3 regions of the Paenibacillus sp. S-38 genome follow, and region 3 is predicted to be linked to each of the others. Evidence: riboswitches for the same ligand, from Rfam matches in the RefSeq annotation. Region 3 holds a riboswitch; each other region holds the start of a gene.
What was found. Region 3 has a riboswitch for thiamine pyrophosphate ahead of ACP26L_RS27280 (acetylornithine deacetylase). Riboswitches for the same ligand answer to the same signal wherever they lie in the genome.
Positions count from the first base shown of each region.

Region 1: another riboswitch for thiamine pyrophosphate. It lies ahead of thiS (sulfur carrier protein ThiS); the one in region 3 lies ahead of ACP26L_RS27280 (acetylornithine deacetylase).
Region 2: another riboswitch for thiamine pyrophosphate. It lies ahead of ACP26L_RS29460 (ECF transporter S component); the one in region 3 lies ahead of ACP26L_RS27280 (acetylornithine deacetylase).

Region 1 covers NZ_CP187970.1:1,096,083-1,100,001, reverse strand. The annotation lists rRNA gene ACP26L_RS05135 (16S ribosomal RNA) at 1-801, opposite strand, end outside; gene ACP26L_RS05130 (thiazole synthase) at 1,182-1,955, opposite strand; gene thiS (sulfur carrier protein ThiS) at 1,985-2,185, opposite strand; TPP riboswitch at 2,285-2,424, opposite strand; gene ACP26L_RS05120 (nucleotidyltransferase-like protein) at 2,445-3,329, opposite strand; gene ACP26L_RS05115 (DUF2614 family zinc ribbon-containing protein) at 3,464-3,814, shown strand; gene ACP26L_RS05110 (glycosyl hydrolase family 18 protein) at 3,893-3,919, opposite strand, start outside.
Region 2 covers NZ_CP187970.1:6,752,986-6,756,904, reverse strand. The annotation lists gene ACP26L_RS29475 (MFS transporter) at 1-374, opposite strand, end outside; gene asd (archaetidylserine decarboxylase) at 527-1,318, opposite strand; gene ACP26L_RS29465 (hypothetical protein) at 1,537-1,791, opposite strand; TPP riboswitch at 2,012-2,117, shown strand; gene ACP26L_RS29460 (ECF transporter S component) at 2,260-2,853, shown strand; gene ACP26L_RS29455 (ABC transporter ATP-binding protein) at 2,853-3,919, shown strand, end outside.
Region 3 covers NZ_CP187970.1:6,190,972-6,194,890, forward strand. The annotation lists gene ACP26L_RS27270 (GNAT family N-acetyltransferase) at 1-393, shown strand, start outside; gene tenA (thiaminase II) at 448-1,119, opposite strand; gene ACP26L_RS27280 (acetylornithine deacetylase) at 1,172-2,506, opposite strand; TPP riboswitch at 2,673-2,773, opposite strand; gene ACP26L_RS27285 (ATP-binding cassette domain-containing protein) at 2,820-3,919, opposite strand, start outside.

The sequences.
Region 1 (3,919 bases), 3.1 Mb from region 3:
GTGGACTACCAGGGTATCTAATCCTGTTTGCTCCCCACGCTTTCGCGCCTCAGCGTCAGTTACAGTCCAGAAAGCCGCCTTCGCCACTGGTGTTCCTCCACATCTCTACGCATTTCACCGCTACACGTGGAATTCCGCTTTCCTCTCCTGCACTCAAGTCTTCCAGTTTCCGGTGCGAACCGGGGTTGAGCCCCGGGCTTAAACACCAGACTTAAAAAACCGCCTGCGCGCGCTTTACGCCCAATAATTCCGGACAACGCTTGCCCCCTACGTATTACCGCGGCTGCTGGCACGTAGTTAGCCGGGGCTTTCTTCTCAGGTACCGTCATTCGCAGAGCAGTTACTCTCCACGACATTCTTCCCTGGCAACAGAGCTTTACGATCCGAAAACCTTCATCACTCACGCGGCGTTGCTCCGTCAGGCTTGCGCCCATTGCGGAAGATTCCCTACTGCTGCCTCCCGTAGGAGTCTGGGCCGTGTCTCAGTCCCAGTGTGGCCGATCACCCTCTCAGGTCGGCTACGCATCGTCGCCTTGGTGGGCCATTACCCCGCCAACTAGCTAATGCGCCGCAGGCCCATCCGTAAGCCACAGGTTGCCCCGTGTTTCATGATTCCGGCATGCACCGAAACCAGCTATCCGGTCTTAGCTACCGTTTCCGGTAGTTATCCCGATCTTACAGGCAGGTTGCCTACGTGTTACTCACCCGTCCGCCGCTAAGCACCGAAGTGCTCCGCTCGACTTGCATGTATTAGGCACGCCGCCAGCGTTCGTCCTGAGCCAGGATCAAACTCTCCATTAAAGAAAAGCTGATGACTCATTTTGAAGCTTGGCAGAAACTCATCGCTGAGTCTCTATATTTAACACTCACTCGTTGTTCAGTTTTCAAAGGGCAAACCTACAACAAATCCTCATTTACAAACATTTGAAGTTTTGTCGTTTGCTGTCACCTCGTTTAGCGGCGACTTTTATAATGTATCACAGTTGCCTATTCAAATGCAAGCTTTTTTTAGAAATTATTTTTGGCTTGCGGCTTACCTTCACTCACTCGGACAAGCCGTTTGAAGCGGCGAGAGTTAATTTATCATATCCCGTTTTTAGATGTCAAGCTTTTGTAAACAAAAAAAGATAAGCCGCGATGGACTCCCATACACGGCCGATATTCGTTATCATTCCCTTGTTCTACTCAATCATTCCAATCTCAGGGCTGCTGGCCGAAGCATAGCGCTTCTTCGGAATCCGCCCTGCGAGAAACCCTTTGCGTCCCGCTTCTACTGCAAGCTTAAAGGCTTCCGCCATCAATACCGGATCCTCCGCCCCTGCTACAGCAGTGTTGAGCAGAACCCCATCCGCTCCGAGCTCCATGGCAAGAGCAGCATCCGCCGGTCCTCCAATACCTGCATCTACAATAACGGGTACCTTGGCTTCCTCAATGATAAAGCGCAGATAGTTAGGGTTGATGATGCCTTGGCCGGAACCGATCGGGGAAGCACCGGGCATGACAGCGGCCGCTCCCGCCTCCTGAAGTTTGCGTGCCAGAATAGGGTCATCGGAAGTATACGGAAGAACAATAAAACCTTCCTCTACCAGGATCTTGGTCGCCTCCAAGGTTCCGACAGGGTCGGGAAGCAGCGTACGCGGATCACCGATCACTTCCACCTTAATCATGTCGCATAATCCGGTCGCCTTGGCAAGCCGCGCGATCCGGACAGCCTCTTCGACCGAATAAGCCCCCGCCGTATTCGGCAGCAGAGTGAAGTTTTTAAGCTCCAGTGTTTCCAAAAAGTTCGGTGCATCCGGGTTATCGATGGGCAGACGACGAATCGCAAAGGTTAGGACTTCCGCCCCAGATGCCTGCACCGCCCTGCTCTGCACCCCCAGATCATTAAATTTACCTGTGCCCAGCAGCAATCTCGATCTAAATTCATAAGGTCCAATCTTCAATGTTTCATTCATGTTCATTTCCCCCTGTACTGGTCAGTCTGTCAGCCCCCGCCGACAAAGTGGACAATCTCAATTCGGTCGCCGTCGTTCAGCTTGGCTTCCTCGTATCGGCTGCGGTCTACAATCTCGCGGTTCAATTCAACCACCAGAATCTTGTTCTGCAGCTTAAATGCGGACAGCAGCTCCGCAACCGTCGCCGCGCCCTCTACTTCTCTCGATTCCCCGTTTACAATCAGATTCACTGCTTCACCCCCCTTTGGCCGTAGCCGGACAACAAAAAAAGGCCAGCCCGGAGCAGGGCTGACCGAATGTCAACATGGCGTTATGCGGCCATACAGATTGCTAGCATTCGACCACTTCCCTACGCTGGCATAATCCAGTGACGCCCCTACTCTGCGGGCTGCCGTATCAGGTTCCAAGGGTCAAAGAATCCGCTTCTTTTTCTCAGCCCCGCATGATAGAGGCTCCCCTAGTGGCTATTTGGTTGTTGCTGCCATTATATCACACGTTTGCGCTTTTAACATCCTTATATCTCAGCTCAAGCAGTGTCAGTTCTTCATCCATCGTATAAGCCACTTCCTTGGCGAGCGACTTCTTCACGAGTTTGTTCATGAGCAGCGGAAGCTCGGTGCGGATTTCCGCCAATTTGGGCTGCTGCTGCAGCTCCTGCAGACTCCAGGCCTCCTCGCGGCTGGCCAGTACTTCAAGCAGAAGCTTGCAGCACCGTTCCATCTTCGACATGATGGAGAATTCGCAGGCGAGCAGAACCAGCTGGACCCGCTGCTTCAGCGTTTCCTTGCTGAGCGTCAGTTCTTCGTACAGCTTGTACACACCCGGATTGATGTTCTTTACCTGGCGCCATACCGTAACTTCGGGATGACTGCCGGATTCGATAATGACAATATGGGCCCAGTGATGCAGGGCTTCCAGAATATTATTATAGGCATCGAGTAGATGGTCTTCGAGAATGTATTCCTTACTCTGAAGATAGCTTCTTAAGAACTTGGAGAATTCGATCAGCAGCTTATGCTCCCTGAGATCGACGGGGAATTCAAGGACTTTGTGCCGCAAACTCTCCAGGTACATCTCCCGGTCCAATAGAATCTCCCCTTTTAGAATCCAATAGATAATGTTCCGGTGTTCTCCATGAAGAATCAAATCGGTAAGCGTATCCGGACTGACCCAACGTTCTTGTATACGCCGGTCGTCTCTTATATAATGAATCTGTTGGTGGCTGCGCTCATTGTCGCGGCAGACGATCAACAGCAAGATATCGAATCCGTCGGTTACGGCCGAAAACGAAGAAGGGTTGTCCACCGCTGAAACGCTGATTACCGTCTGGTCCTGCCGGAACCGCTGCACCCAATCTTTTTTAATGGATTCCATGAACGAGAAAGCCTCCTGACAATAGGACACATAGTTCGATATTGTTTAGTTCTACATTGACACGCGGTTTCCTGCCATCGTTCGATGACAAACCTCACAAACTTCTATATCTCGCATGAAAGTAGTGAATGGGCATGAGATTAAAATCCAGTAAAGTGAACGAATTCCGCCTCTGGGGACTGCTGCTGACCATGGGCGGCATGGCCCTGATGATCGTTGGGCTCGCCGGCATCGTATTCGATTGGGGCATTGCAGGCCGGTGGATCGCCGCGGTCAGTATGGTGGTCGGCGCCATTGCCATGCTGGTATCCATGGGGATTTATTTTGCGGCAGGCATGATGTCCACAAGTGCGACGGTGGTGGAATGCCCCGAATGCGGCAGACCAACCAAGATTCTCGGCAAAACGGACCGCTGCATGTACTGCAAAACGATTCTGTCGCTCGATCCGAAGCACGATCCCGCAGGAACCGGCAGTACGCTGTAAATAGGCAAAAAGAGGGCTGTCCCCTAAGTAGAGTTCCTACTTAGGGGACAGCCCTCTGCTTTTTAGCGACGGATCCGCTTAAGGTTTCAGCGTACTGCGGATCCA
Region 2 (3,919 bases), 560 kb from region 3:
ATGAGCAGGACGGATATGAGCACCAGCGGGTAGTTAGGGGCAAGGGCCAGCCCCAGCACGCCGAGGAACGTAAGGCCCATGCCCAGCGGCAGCATGTACGGCATGGGCTTGCGGTCCGAGTACAGACCGACGACCGGCTGCATTACCGAAGCGGTCATGTTGAGCGCGAAGACGATGATGCCCGACTGCATATAGGAGAGCTTCATGCTGTCCTTGATGATTGGCAGAATCGCGGGAATGACCGACTGGATCGTATCATTGAACAAATGAACCAGCGAGATCGCGAACAGGATACGGAATAAGGTCGGCCGCACATCCGGCTGTGGCGCCGGCTTCGCGGCAGGGCCCGCGGCGGCCCCAGGTTGAATCTGCATGGTCAGGGCTCCTCTCGGTCATGTGTGTACAGGAACACGGGCGGCGTCCGGTGGTTCTCAGGGCTTCTACCGGCGGCGGGGAGCCCGCAATAAATCACCGCAGGCGCAGCTCCTCAGCATGCGCCTGCGTGTATGGATATCGGGCGGACCGGTTAGCCGCGCCGTTGGAAAGTGCCGAGCTTCTCGCCCATCCGGACCTTGCTGCCCACCTGCAGATCGCTGCGGCTCTCGAATGTGCCCGTCTCCGTGAGCAGCACCACGGTAGAGCCGAATTCGAAATAGGCAAGCTCACCGCCGCGCTCGAGCAGATCCGGCAGCGGAGCGGCGTATTGAATCGAAGAGACGTTAAGCGCGCCGACCTTCACGACAGCCACCTCTCCGCCTTCGTGCTCCACATAGGTGATCAGCCGCTCGTTGCGGCTCAGCACGCGGCGCATATGCTTCAGCCCGAAGTCATTGACCGGGTATACCTTGCCCGGCACATGCTCCTTCTCAATAATCGTCCCGTCCACCGGCGAATGAATCCGGTGGTAATCGGTCGGGCTGAGATAGAGTACATAATAGAAGCCATTCTTATAATTGACCATCCGCGGACTGTGGTTGAGCAGCTCCTCGACCGTATAGTCCTGTCCCTTCACGTTCAGAATCAAGCCTTCCTTGATCGGGCCCATTCCAGTGATCAGTGCGTCCACAGGGGAGACCATGGTCTCCGGCGATGTATCGACGGGCCGCAGGCCGCTCTTCAGGCGCCGGGTGAAGAAGTCGTTGAGCGAAACGTATTCATGGACGGCCTTCTCCGCATCCTCCAGCGGAATGCCGTAGGTCTTGGCAAAGCGCGGGATCAGGGAGCGGGAGGCCCTGGACTTGGCAAAGGCGCCGGTGAGCTGCGACACCAATTTGCGGGACGATAGCTCGGTCAGCAGCCGAAAAAACGATATCTTCATGCTTCTGGGTTCACCTGTTTCTTTGGATGTAAGTATTCGGAATCTAACGCTTATCTTGACATAAGAGAGGCCACAAATCAACAAAGAAACACGGCCGGACAGCACGAAAAGCCTCCACCCGGAGGCTTTTCGTGCCGAAGCAGCCTATATGCAAGTGTCGTGAAAGACAAGCGTCAGTCCATATCGGATTCGTTGCTGCGGGTCCGTCCGCCGCTACCTCAGTAAGGGTCTGTTCCTCCAGAGGAGGCCTCATCCGCTTCGCACGCATTCTTATACTCGCCGCAGGTCAGGCAGGTAGCCAGATTGACCAGGATGGGGCAGCAGGAGCCCGACAGCTTGGTGCAGGAGACAGGGGTACGGTATCCGGGCTCGGAGGAGATCATTGTGCAGTAAGAGCAGTTTGCCACCATCTCGGCCGTGAGCCCAACCAGAAAAGGAGTAGATTCGATCGGTACGGTTACGGTTTCATTCATTCGACGCGTTCCTTCTTTCTCTTTAAAGATAGCGCTTCCAATGGAAGATGCCGCAGCACAAGATGAATACTCACTCTGACTCAAGCAGAATACGTAAATTGCGAGCAAGGACTAGTGTACCAGAAACCGGTAGAGAAGGCTAGGGGTTCCATCTAATTTTATTTACATATGCAGAAAGAGGAAATGGCATTGACAAACGGGCCTATCGTGATAAGATGGGAAATGTCACTAGGGGAGCCGCACAGGCTGAGATTGGACCAATAGGTCCTAAACCCTCTGAACCTGATCTGGATGATACCAGCGTAGGGAAGTGGAGAGCGTAGCACGCCGTTCATTTTTCATGTGCTTACAATGCCGCTTCCGAGCTACGGGGGCGGCTTTTTGGCGTATCTGCCGCTTCCTGCGCGTCTTGTCCGCTTCGGCATCGCCCCGGTTTCTTCCATATATTCTTTTAAGGAGTGGATTCAATTGTCCAAAGGTTTGAAACTGACGGATATTCTCGTTACCGTCGTGATCGCCGTCGTCTTCGCCGTGATCTACCGGTTGTGGAATGAGGTGTACAATGTCCTTAAGATTCCGGGCTTTCAGCTCGAACAGCTCGGTTACGGCATGTGGTTCATTGCCGGCACCGCGGCATTCCTGATTCTGAGAAAGCCCGGCGTAGCCTTCCTGGCGGAGGCTGCGGCCGCTTCGGGGGAAATGATCATGGGTTCCGCCTACGGCGTAGAGGCTTTCACGTACGGACTTGTGCAGGGCTTGCTGGCGGAGCTCGTATTCGCAGCCGCAGGCTACAAGCGGCATACGGCGCTGATTGCAGGACTCGCGGGTGCGGCATCCGGCGTCGGCTCGATTGTGTATGATTATTTCAAGCTGTATCTCTCGGAGCTCCAAAGCTGGAACCTGATGCTCTATATCGTCTTCCGGATCGTCGGGGCGTTCCTGATTACCGGCCCGCTGGCTTATGTCATCGTGAAGGCGCTGGAGAAAACGGGCGTGACCCAGCTCGTGCGTCCGGCCAGCCGCAGCGATTACCAAGCGCTTGACAGGAAGAATACGTTCTAATGAGCTCAGCGGATACGCAAGTGCTGCATGGCAGCGGTGCCCCCTCCGCCCGGCAGCAGGAGCTTGCCGTCTCGGTAACGGGACTGCGGCTGAAGTTCCCGGGCAGCGCCCCGCTGCTTTTCGACGATTTGACGCTGGCGGTGCCCCGCGGGCAAAAGGTGCTGCTGCTGGGTCCGAGCGGCTGCGGCAAGTCGACCCTGCTCCAGGTGTTCTCCGGCCTTATACCGGGGTCCATTGAGGTCCCGATGAAAGCGGACGCCCTCCAGCTTCCCGGGGCTTGGGGCTATCTGTTCCAGGATCCGGACACGCAGTTCTGCATGCCTTATGTGGATGAAGAGCTGGCCTTCGTGCTGGAGAATCTCCGGGTGCCCCGGGAGGAGATGGCGGAGAGAATCCGCTTGTGCCTGGAGCGGGTCGGCCTTCACCTGCAGGACATTCACGTGCCGATCGCCTCTCTCTCCGGGGGCATGAAGCAGCGGCTTGCGATCGCTTCGCTGCTCGCGCTGGACCCGGACGTGTGGTTCCTCGACGAACCGACTTCTCTGCTCGATCCCGAAGGAACGGGCGAGGTGTGGGAGACTGTTAAGGCGGTAACGGAGGGCCGGACAGTGCTGATCGTGGAGCACAAGATCGAAGAGATCGCCGGCTTCGTGGACCGGGTCGTGCTCTTCGGGCATGACGCCCGTATTCTGGCGGACGGGCCGCCCCAGCGCGTGTTCCGGGAGCACCGGCAGGAGCTGCAGGAATACGGCATCTGGTATCCGGGCGTGTGGGAGGACTACGACCGCCGTCCGGACCTGAGGCCGGAGCGCGGACAGTCAGCCGCCCGCAGCGCACAGGTGGCCCAGCCCCTGCTGCGGCTGGAGGCGTTCTGCGGCTTCCACGGCCGGGAGAAGAAGATCGAGGTGCCCTCGGCCGAGATCTTCGGCGATGACTGGATCACCGTCGTCGGTCCGAACGGGGCGGGGAAGAGCACCCTGCTGCAGGCGCTGATGCAGCTCATTCCGACGCAGGGCCGCTATATGCTGGGCACGCGCGCCGTGAAGGGCTTCGACGATGTGATCGG
Region 3 (3,919 bases):
TCCTACCTCGTCGAAGCCGAGCTGATCGGGTTCCACGGCATTCCTGCACTGAAAGACACGGTGGAATCCCTGGCCCAGTCCGGGGAGACCTTCTACGGATCCTTCACCGGGAGCGAGCTGGCCGGAGCCGCAGCCTACGAGCTTGATGGCGATACGATGGAGATCACGAGGCTGGTCGTGCATCCGAAGTTTTTTCGCAGGGGCATTGGGGGCTCCCTTATCCGGTTTCTGCTCGGACTGGACCTTGGGGTGAAGGGGTACCGGGTGAGCACCGGAGCGAAGAACGGGCCGGCCAAGCAGCTTTATACAAATTACGGATTCACGGAAGCCGGGGAGCTGGAGGTCGCCCCGCAGGTGTTCCTTACGCTGCTGGAACGGGGGGCAGGCCGCTAAAAAAGACCTCCCGCATACAGAGCCGCAGGAGGCCTTCTATTGTACCAAGAGGGGTCAGCCCGCCGGCCACATTTGGCCGTGATAGGCCATGTCCCAGAACATGTACTCGTAACGGGTCGTGTTCAGGAAAATCTCCTCGAGCCTCGCCAGCTCCGCTTCGGACCGCCCTTCCGCCAGCTCGTCGAGCAGGCTGATGCACCACCGGGCCAGCGCCCCGAACTCCTCCGAGCTGTACATGCGGATCCACTCGCCGTAATCTTCGTGGTCCGCCGCACCCGGGATCCGGCTCAGCTCCTTGCCGATCTCCCAGTAGCTCCACATGCAGGGCAGCAGGGCGGCGACGAGCTCCGCCAGCGATCCGTTCTGCGCCGCATGAAGCATGTAATGCGAGTAGGCCAGCGTGATCGGCGACGGCTCCGCCGCCTCAAGCTCCTCTTCCGAGATGCCGAAGCGGGCCGCATAAGCACGGTGCAGCGCCATCTCCTCGTGCAGCGTCGAATGCAGCAGGGCGGCGAACTTTTCCATCGTCGCCAGGTCATGCGCCTTCACCGCCCCCAACGCGAAGAGCTTCGCGTAATCGATCAGGTACAGGTAGTCCTGGATCATATAGAAACGGAATTTGTCCCGGTCCAGCGTCCCTGCGCCCATCTCGCGAACGAACGGATGCGAGTGATTTTGCCGCCAGACCCCTTCCAGCCTGCCAAGCAGCCTCTGCGTGAATGTCATCGTTAACCCTCTCCTCGACTCTCGTAATATCGTAGTTTCGTAGTATCGTATGTTACCCCTTGGGCGTATGACCCCACTCGTAGATAAAACGCAGCATCACCTTCGTATAATCGACGAGCTGCCTGACGGATACGCTCTCGTTCACCGCGTGGGCGTTCTGCAGGTCCCCCGGGCCATAGATGGCGGCCGGAATGCCGGCATCGGCGAACCAACCGCCGTCGGTCACGGTAGGCGACACATCCACCACGGCCGGTACGCCGTGCACCCCCTCGTGCGAGCGCTGCAGCAGCCGGACGGCTTCATGGTCCGGATCGACCTCCAGGGACGGGAATACCTCGCCCCGGTCCTCGATCATCGAAGTGCCGCCCCAGCGGAACTCCAGCGGATTCTCGCGCAGCCACGGATCCGCCGCAGCCACCCGCTCCAGATGCTCCTCGATCTCCCGGGCCACCCCTTCATACGTTTCATCCGGATAAAAATGCACCGTGATCCACAGCCGGCACTCGTCGGCAATGAAGGCCGCATGCCGCCCCCCTTCGATCACCGCCGGATTGATCGTGTTCGTGCCGGGCTCGAAGCCCGGATAGCTTTTCATCACGGCCCAATGCCGCTCCAGCTCCTGAAGACCCGCGATGACCTTCATCATCTTCTCGATGGCACTGGCGCCGTGGAGCCCTCCTCCCGCGTGGATCATCCGCTTGCGCGTAGCGTCGTGGTGGGTTCGGGCACTGCGGACCGTCACCCAGCCGGTGATCACGCCGCCCTGGCCCTGGATGTGCAGGTCGCTAGTATCGACCACCACGGCGAAGTCCGCCGTGTATCCGCGCCGGCAGCACTGCAGCGTGCCCGCTTCGCCGACCTCCTCGCCGATCACCGATTGGAAGGTGAGGTCGCCCGGCAGGCGGATCCCCACCTCATGCAGCAGACCGATGGCGAACAAGGCGCCGGCCAGCCCGCCCTTCATATCCGAGGCGCCCCGCCCGATCAGGCGGCCGTCCCGCACTACCGGAGCGAACGGGTCCTGGTCCCACGGCTCGTCCGCCCCGACCTCCGCCACGTCGATATGGCCGTTGACGATAAGGCTCCGGTAGGCATCGGGCTCGGTTCCCTTAAGTACCCCGACGACATTAGGATCGCCGGGATACACGTCCCAGCGGTCGACGGAGAATCCCCGTTCCTCCAGGTAGCTAGCGACGAAGGCCTGGGCCCCCTCCGTATTGCGTGCCGGCGGGGCCGGCGTGCGAAAGGCAATCAGCTTCGAGGCCAGCGCCAGCAGCTCTTCCTCCCGCTGTTCCACCAAGCCGGTTAAATGCTCGAGCGTTTGGTTTGCGGCAGGTTGAAGGCCCGGTGCTCCGGATGTCTCCCCGCCCGGAAGCTCCTGAACCATATCCTTCGGTGTGTTCTTCATTTCCCGGCTTCCCCCTCATGTACAGGTTTGGGGGCGCCTGGCCTTAACGACGATGCAGACCTTAAACCGCAGACAGGACGGCAAAGCAAACAACCGCTCTCCCAAAGGAAAGCGGTTCGTACATCCATGGACACAGGTGTGTGCGGCGGACGGCAGACCACTTCCCTTCGCTGGCATTACCCAGATCAGGTTCAAGGGTTAAGACCTGCGTCTCTCTCAGCCTTGGCGGCACCCCTAGTGTTCCTATCAATATTCCATTGCAAACTCTTTTCTTCCGTCATGGTAGCATACCTTACGCCCAGCCGGCAACCGCAAGAAGTCCCAGAAAAAGGACTCCGGATGCGGCCAGCAGCAGGATGTCCCCCCGGTCCCACCGGATCGGCTCCCTGCGGCGTACGGAAGGCCCCTCGATCCGGCAGCCTCTGGCCTCGAGCGCGAGTGCCAGATCCTCCGCCTGCTTCATCATGGAGAGCAGCAGCGGGATCAGAAAAGGCGGCACGTCCCGCAGCCGGACCTGACCGGGCTTCACCCGCGCGCGTCCCCGGGAGCGGACGATGAGCGACATCCGGCCCATCTCCCGAAACAGCTGGGGAATCATCCGCAGGAGCAGGGCGGCGTACAGGCTGACCGTGCCGACGGGAATACCGACCCGCGACACGAGGCCGAGTACCTGCTCGAGCCCTTGGCGCAGCCCGCGCTGACCCGTCACCCGCACGAAGACGAAGCCGAGCATCATCACCAGCGCCAGATTCGTGAGCTGGAGGAACGTCGCCGAGGCCTGCTCGGCCGAGAATACACCCCCGGCCCCGCCGTCTGCCGCTCCCGGCCCCCACTGCATGCCCGCCAGCAGGCAGGCGAAGAACAGGAAGAGCAGATACGGCCGCAGCGGCTTCAACAGGACAGCCGGCGGCACGCGGAAGCGGACCAGACAGAAGGTCAGCAGCAGGGCTCCGGCTCCGAGGCCGGCCCAGGTGCCCTGGATCAGCATGCCTGCAGACAGCAGCAGGTAGACAATCCACTTCGCCACGGGATGCCGGCGGCGGATCCAGGGATGCACCGGGTCCGGGGGCTCGGTATCCGGCAGTGTCCCGGCTGCGCCGTAGTCCCCCTGCTGGCTGGGGCCGGCAGAGGCAGGAGCGAGATCATCTCGGGGCACAGTGGGCGTCAACAGAGTGGAGGCCCCAGCGGCAGCCGGATGGCCGTGGACAGTGACGGCGGCTGTGACAGGCTCGCAGGCTCTGACGGCAGCCGTTGCCGGAAGATCCGGAAGCACTGCGCCGACAGGTTCTGCCGGCCTGCTTAACCCAGGCCCCTTGGCAGCTGCTGTTTCCGGACGGCCCGGCGTGGGGACGCCAGGAAGGCTGTGGGCTAATCCGGGCGCAGCCGGCTTCA